DNA from 2 places in the Mesorhizobium sp. M0040 genome. Region 2 is predicted to be linked to the other one. Evidence: predicted binding sites of a transcription regulator. Region 2 holds the regulator's gene; the other holds the start of a gene.
The links. Region 2 encodes HrcA, which represses chaperone genes, less so after heat shock. Its sites were predicted from a motif close to GTTAGCACTCNCNNNNNGNGAGTGCTAAC; they were not measured.

Region 1 (3,404 bases), on a different contig from region 2:
GACGAAGCATCCGGCCCAAGGCAACCGATGGCAGTTCAGGCGAACCGAACCTGAAACAAAAAAAACCCGCCTCTGCAGCGGGTCGCTGGCGCCATCAGCATCATAGGGAAATTAGTAGCATAGCTGCCGGCACAAAGCAAGAACAAAATTGCCCGATTTGCAAAAAGTGCCCGGTGGTCAGCCCTCGTCCTTGATCACGGCGCGGAAGCGCAGCAGCCCGTGATGGGCCGAAAGGTCCTCGTCGTAGCGGGCTTCGGCGAATTCGAGCTTGAGGTAGGCGCGGCGATGTTCGCCGAGCGAGAGAGCCGTATCGCGCAGGCGGGTGCTAACAAGGTCCATGATGTCATTGGTTTCCTTGCTGGCCTCTGATTTCGACCAGACATGCAACGTCAGCAACTGTTCTGCGTCGTTCTCCATCCCCGTTGCCCAATCGTAGACGCTGGTGCGGCCGAAGGTCATGTGGGGGAACGCAACATTTTCCGGCGCATGGTCGAATAATCTTGCATCGCCCAGTGCCGCCGACAGGTGGGGATCGCCGTTCACTGCCTCGAATATGGCCCTCTGCAATTCGACGGCCGGCGCGGTCATCGTCTTTCCCTTCGCCCGTCGCCTCGACCTCCCGGCTGCGTAGCTGCGTTGCATGAAGGCATCCCGGCAAAGCGCGAATCAGCGCGTCTCATGCGGATTATGAACCTTCATGATCTCGGCAATAAGCCCTGCTCCTGCAACCCGCGACGTTTCGCATCACGGACGCCCTTTAGGGTGCCCGCGAATTCATTTGGCATGCATGGAGTTTGAAAGAACGGTGCTATGAAGATGTCTGGTTTCCAAACATTCGAGGTCGGTTTCTGCGCGAGCCATCGCTGCTGCGGAAAGCTTGGGGTCAAGGCGCCGCCGGTCGCGATTGCGGCGCCGACTATGTCGATGACCATCAAGCGCTTGGTCAGCCGCACTCGGGAGATGCTCTCGGCGCACGGTAGCCTGGCCTTGAAACTGTCCGTCGTTTTGTGGACGGAGCTTGTCCTAGCGGCAGTATTCTTAATCGCCCAGGCCTGACCGAGATCGCCCAGGCCTGATCGAGCGACATTCATCGATCGGGCGGAAACCAAAGGACGCCAGGATGGCAAACCGCTACGCACTGCGCATGGAGCATCCCCACAGCGGGACCGTCTTCGACGTCTTCACCGGCCAGCCGGTCGAGCTCAAGCATCAGCTCATGGTCGGCATGAATACGCGCGATGCAGACGCGATGGTCGACCGGCTGAACAGTCGCGACGTCAAGCGGCGAGCCAAGGCGGATCGCAAGTCCTGAGCAACCGTCCTGTGAGCGATCTCGAAGGATCTAGCGAAAATCGGCTGCAGTCAGCACGTAGATGCTCCTGCGGGTACGGGCATAGGCATTCCTGGCGACGTCATGAATTGAGCTGGAAGCCGTGTCGAAGGCCGCCAGATAGGTAGCTTCTGAAGCCGCCGTTCCCGGCTGCATCTTGGAAATGGCATCGGTTGCGACAGAGAAGGAAATCTGGAACATGCCGTCATGGCCAACGAAGCGAATGCGTTTGCTTGCCTCGTCGTAACTGCGGCTGGGGTTGGGAAATGTCAGGCTCATGATTTGGCCTCCGTCGATGCAGATACGGCCTTCTTGACTGTCCGCGACGCCCGCTTCTTCTTTGGTGCGACCGGATTCAGAGCTTCCGCCGCGCGGTCCGCCTCTTCCTTGGCCAGTCGCAATTCCCTCAGCCTTGCCGTTTTGATGCTCCTCGCCTTGGCCTCCGAGAGATATTCGGCAGTTGCTTTGTTCCGCTCCGCCGTCTTCTTCTGATTTTCCATGAAGCGAGCCTGAGCTTTTTCCATGATGTTCTGATTGCCTTCGGCCATCGGTAAAATCTCCCTTGAAGCGAAAGTCATGAATGTGAACTTCATCGTAAAATAGGTGTTCAAAGACAGAACTTCAATTTCATTAATATTCCGCAAGACCCGAACACCAGGGCATGACCAGGCAAGATAATACGTTCAATATTTTATATGCCCTATGAATATTTTTTTGGCACTCCTATCAATCGAGTGCCAAGGCGCCTATAGAGAGGGGGCGGCCGCCTAAGCCGGCCCCAGAAAGAGTCCCATGAAATTCCGGCCACTCCACGATCGCGTCGTCATTCGGCGCGCCGAAAGCGACACCAAATCCAAGGGCGGCATCATCATCCCCGACAATGCCAAGGAAAAACCGCAGGAAGGCGAAGTGATCGCTGTCGGGTCGGGCGCGCGGGACGAAAGCGGCGCGCTGATCCCGCTCGACGTCAAGGCCGGCGACCTCATTCTGTTCGGCAAATGGTCCGGCACCGAGGTCAAGATAGACGGCGAGGACCTTCTGATCATGAAGGAGGCCGACATCATGGGCATCATCGAAAAAAGCGAGATGGGCATCATCGACAAGACCGTGGCTGCCAAGAAGGCCGCCTGATTGGAAGGCCGCGCGCCCTCCCGCGCGCGCAAAGGACGCTCCGAGCTTTGATTCAGGCGCTGCAAGCGTCTTGCCACGACAACCGAACTGGAAAAGATCATGTCTGCCAAGGAAATCAAATTCTCCACCGACGCGCGTGACCGCATGCTGCGCGGCGTCGAAATCCTCAACAACGCCGTCAAGGTGACGCTCGGCCCCAAGGGCCGCAACGTCATCATCGACAAGGCCTACGGCGCGCCGCGCATCACCAAGGACGGGGTGGCGGTGGCAAAGGAAATCGAGCTTTCCGACAAGTTCGAAAACATGGGTGCACAGATGGTGCGCGAAGTGGCCTCGAAAACCAACGACCTCGCCGGCGACGGCACCACCACCGCCACGGTGCTTGCCGCTTCCATCCTGCGCGAAGGTGCCAAATTCGTTGCCGCGGGCATGAACCCGATGGATCTCAAGCGCGGCATCGATCTTGCTGTCAGCGCCGTCGTCCAGGAAATCCAGGCGCGCGCCAAGAAGGTCAAGTCCTCAGGCGAGATCGCGCAGGTCGGCACCATTGCCGCCAATGGCGACACCAGCGTCGGCGCCATGATCGCCAAGGCGATGGACAAGGTCGGCAATGACGGCGTCATCACCGTCGAGGAGGCCAAGACCGCCGAAACCGAACTAGACGTCGTCGAAGGCATGCAGTTCGACCGCGGCTATCTCTCGCCCTATTTCGTCACCAATGCCGAGAAGATGCGCGCCGAGCTGGAAGACCCTTACGTCCTCATCCACGAAAAGAAGCTCGGAAATCTGCAGGCGCTGCTGCCGATCCTCGAAGCCGTGGTGCAAAGCGGCAGGCCGCTGTTGATCATCTCCGAGGATGTCGAGGGCGAAGCGTTGGCAACGCTGGTCGTCAACAAGCTGCGCGGCGGCCTCAAGGTAGCGGCCGTCAAGGCGCCTGGCTTCG
Region 2 (3,404 bases):
ACGGGTCGCGAATATAGATCGAGCGGCCGCCCTGCGGCCATTCGAACTCGCTTTCGATGGCGATTTTCTTCGCCACAAGATGCGCTTTCCAGCGTGGGATTTCATCCGCGCTTGCGGCGAAGCAAAGATGGCCCTGGCCGACCGCGCCATGCGGCGGTACTTTGAGCTTGGCGTCGGCCGGCGGCGGCACTTTGGTCGCCTCGGCATTGAACATAAGCAGCACGCTGTCGCCGCAGCGGAAGAAGAGATGCCTGCCATCGACCTTGCCGAGCAGATCGAGCCCGAGCACGCCCGAATAGAACCGTTCCGCGGCAGCAAGGTCCGTCACGTAGAGTGCTGATTCCAGGATTGCAGAAGGAGTCACAGGATCGCCAATCTCATCAATATTGACCGCAGCTAAGCCACCGCCATTTGCTGCAAGCTGACCAGGCGCTGAATACCTTTCTTGGCGAGCCCCATCAGCGCCGCGAACTGCTCTTCCGAGAACGGCTCGCCCTCGGCCGTGCCTTGGATCTCGACGATGCCGCCCTTGCCGGTCATGACGAAATTGGCGTCGGTGCCGGCCGAGGAATCCTCGATATAGTCGAGGTCGATGACCGGCTGGCCATCATGGATGCCGCAGGAGATCGCCGCAACGTGATCCTTCAGCACCTTGCCCAGGCTCGCCATCTGGCGGGTTTCCATCCAGCGCAGGCAGTCGTAGAGCGCCACCCAGCCGCCGGTGATCGAAGCGGTGCGCGTGCCGCCGTCGGCCTGGATCACGTCGCAGTCGACGGTGATCTGCTGCTCGCCGAGCGCCTGCAGATCGACCACGGCGCGCAGGGAGCGGCCGATCAGCCGCTGGATTTCCAGCGTGCGGCCGCCTTGTTTGCCGGCCGAAGCCTCGCGGCGCATGCGCTCGCCGGTCGAACGCGGCAGCATGCCGTATTCCGCCGTCACCCAGCCCTTGCCGGAGTTGCGCATCCAGCCCGGCACCTTTTCCTCCAGGCTGGCCGTACACAGCACATGCGTGTCGCCGAACTTCACCAGGCACGAGCCTTCCGCATGCTTGGAGACGCCGCGCTCGAAGGAGATGGGGCGCATTTCGTCGAATTGGCGTTTGGAAGGGCGCATTCAGGCTTCTTTCTTTCTTCGGAATCTTGGCCGGGGAATCTTGGCCGGCTTGTAGCCGCACGGGGCGTGAGGCGCAAAGGAAAATGGACCGGTTGCGCCGACACCGCGGAAGTCTATATCTTCGGGGCGGAGGTTTTTGGCTCGAAATGACAAAGGCAGTCGATCCCGGTTTGCAGTCGCACGTGCTCCCGTCGCACGCGCTGCAATCGCCCGCGCTTCAATCGCTCGACATGCGTTCGCGCGACATCTTCCGGCGCATCGTCGATTCCTATTTGAGGGATGGCGAGCCGGTCGGTTCGCGCAGCCTGTCGCGCATCCTGCCGTCATCGCTGTCGCCGGCCACCATCCGCAACGTGATGAGCGACCTTGAGCATCTCGGCCTGATCTATGCGCCGCACATTTCGGCTGGCCGGCTGCCGACTCAGGCAGGCCTGCGCTTCTTCGTCGATGCTTTCATGGAACTTGGTGACCTCTCCGACGAGGAGCGCCGCACCATCGAGGCCCAGGTGCGCGCCTCCGGCTCGGGCGCGACGCTGGAGCATATGCTGACCGAGGCCAGCCAGATGCTGTCCGGCATGTCGCGCGGCGCCGGCCTCGTGCTCGCCGCCAAGAATGAGGTGGCGCTTAAGCACATCGAATTCATCCAGCTCGAGCCGACCAAGGCGCTGGCCGTGCTGGTCTCGCAGAACGGCGACGTCGAAAATCGCGTCATCGATCTGCCCGCCGGCATCACCATCTCGCAATTGCACGAAGCCTCCAACTTCCTCAACGCCCATATCCGCGGTCGCACCCTGGCCGAGGCGCGGGTCGAGATCGCCCGCATCAAGGAAGAGACCAGGGCAGCCCTCGACACGCTGTCGCAGGATCTGGTCGAGAAGGGCCTGGCGGTCTGGGCAGGCGCTGAAAGCGGCGTGCCTGGGCGGCTTATCGTGCGCGGCCGCGCCAATCTCCTGGAAAACGTCACTGCCCAGGCCGACATAGAATTGCTGCGGCATCTGTTTGAGGATCTGGAGACGCAGGATGGGCTGATCCAGCTTCTCGACCTCGCCGAGGCAGGCCCAGGCGTGCGCATATTCATCGGTTCGGAAAACAAGCTGTTTTCGCTGTCTGGCTCCTCGCTGGTGGTGGCACCCTATCGCGACAAGGACGCGCGCGTCGTCGGTGCGCTCGGCGTCATCGGGCCGACGCGGCTGAATTATGCGCGCATAGTACCGATGGTCGACTATACCGCGCAGCTGATTTCGCGCATGCTGAGCTAGGAGCCGCCGCGGGCCTGCCGCAAGGAGGAGAAAAGAATGGCGCTGGAATCGTTCAAGGCCCAGATCAGTCTGCTGCTCGAAGAAATGATCAACCAGCCAGAGGATCAGCACGAGGTGCAAGAGCAATTGCGCGAGAAGCTGCAAGAGATGCGGGCGATGGGTTTGCCGCTGCCGGCCGATCTGGTCGCGCTGGAAAAGCGCCTCGACGACGACTTTTACGCCTCTGGCAACTGAACGGGTTCGGCTTCAAATCCTCGTGTGCTGGACGGCCGCTTGGAACGATCAATACCTGATGCCGTTTGCCCTGTTCGAGGCGAATCCCGGAGGACGTTGATGATCCGATCTGGCGGCTTTGCGGCCGTTGCCGCTGCCCTCCTTGTTGCGACACCGGCAGCCGCCCAGCAGGCGGACCAGAATGTGCTCAAAGGCGAAGCCGCGTTTGGCGATTGGCAAGCCGACAGGCCTGGCGTCCGACGCCTGATTGGGCCGCGAGACATGCCGGCAGCCGACCCCGGCCAATCCGCTTCGAACGGCGCCGGCGTGGCGGAACGGCCCGAAAGCGCCAAGCCAGAATTGCCGTCGGGCTTTTCGGCTGAAATGATCGCATCCGGCATCGTCAATCCACGTGTCGTGCGCGTCGCTCCGAATGGCGACCTGTTTGTTGCCAACAGCCATGCCGACCAAATACGCGTCTATCGTCTCGCCGAGGGCAGCGCCAGGCCCATCGAGAAAGCGATCTTCGCCAAGGGGCTCAATTATCCCTACGGCATCGCCTTCTATCCGCCAGGAGACAAACCGCAATGGGTCTATGTCGCGAACAGCGACAGCATCGTCCGCTTCCCCTATCGCGATGGCGACTTGAAGACATCCGGAAAACCAGAAACCATTGTCGCCCAAATCCCGTCGGGTGGTCACACGACCCGCGACATCGCCTTCTCGCAGGACGGCAAAACGCTTTATTTGTCGGTTGGCTCCGCCTCGAACGTCGCCGAGGATATAGGCAAGGAGCCGGATAGCGGCCTCGACGCCTGG

Region 1: NKJ91_RS02490 (co-chaperone GroES) is a predicted target of HrcA. The motif match lies at 2,044-2,072, and genes of this name have one in related genera.

The regions. Positions count from the first base shown of each region.
Region 1 covers NZ_JAMYVA010000002.1:185,310-188,713, reverse strand. The annotation lists gene NKJ91_RS02515 (DUF3168 domain-containing protein) at 178-588, opposite strand; gene NKJ91_RS02510 (hypothetical protein) at 811-1,056, shown strand; gene NKJ91_RS02505 (hypothetical protein) at 1,121-1,312, shown strand; gene NKJ91_RS02500 (DUF1488 family protein) at 1,343-1,609, opposite strand; gene NKJ91_RS02495 (hypothetical protein) at 1,606-1,878, opposite strand; gene NKJ91_RS02490 (co-chaperone GroES) at 2,123-2,461, shown strand; gene groL (chaperonin GroEL) at 2,561-3,404, shown strand, end outside.
Region 2 covers NZ_JAMYVA010000044.1:40,888-44,291, reverse strand. The annotation lists gene NKJ91_RS26630 (VOC family protein) at 1-364, opposite strand, end outside; gene rph (ribonuclease PH) at 397-1,113, opposite strand; gene hrcA (heat-inducible transcriptional repressor HrcA) at 1,260-2,372, shown strand; gene NKJ91_RS26615 (hypothetical protein) at 2,409-2,606, shown strand; gene NKJ91_RS26610 (PQQ-dependent sugar dehydrogenase) at 2,706-3,404, shown strand, end outside.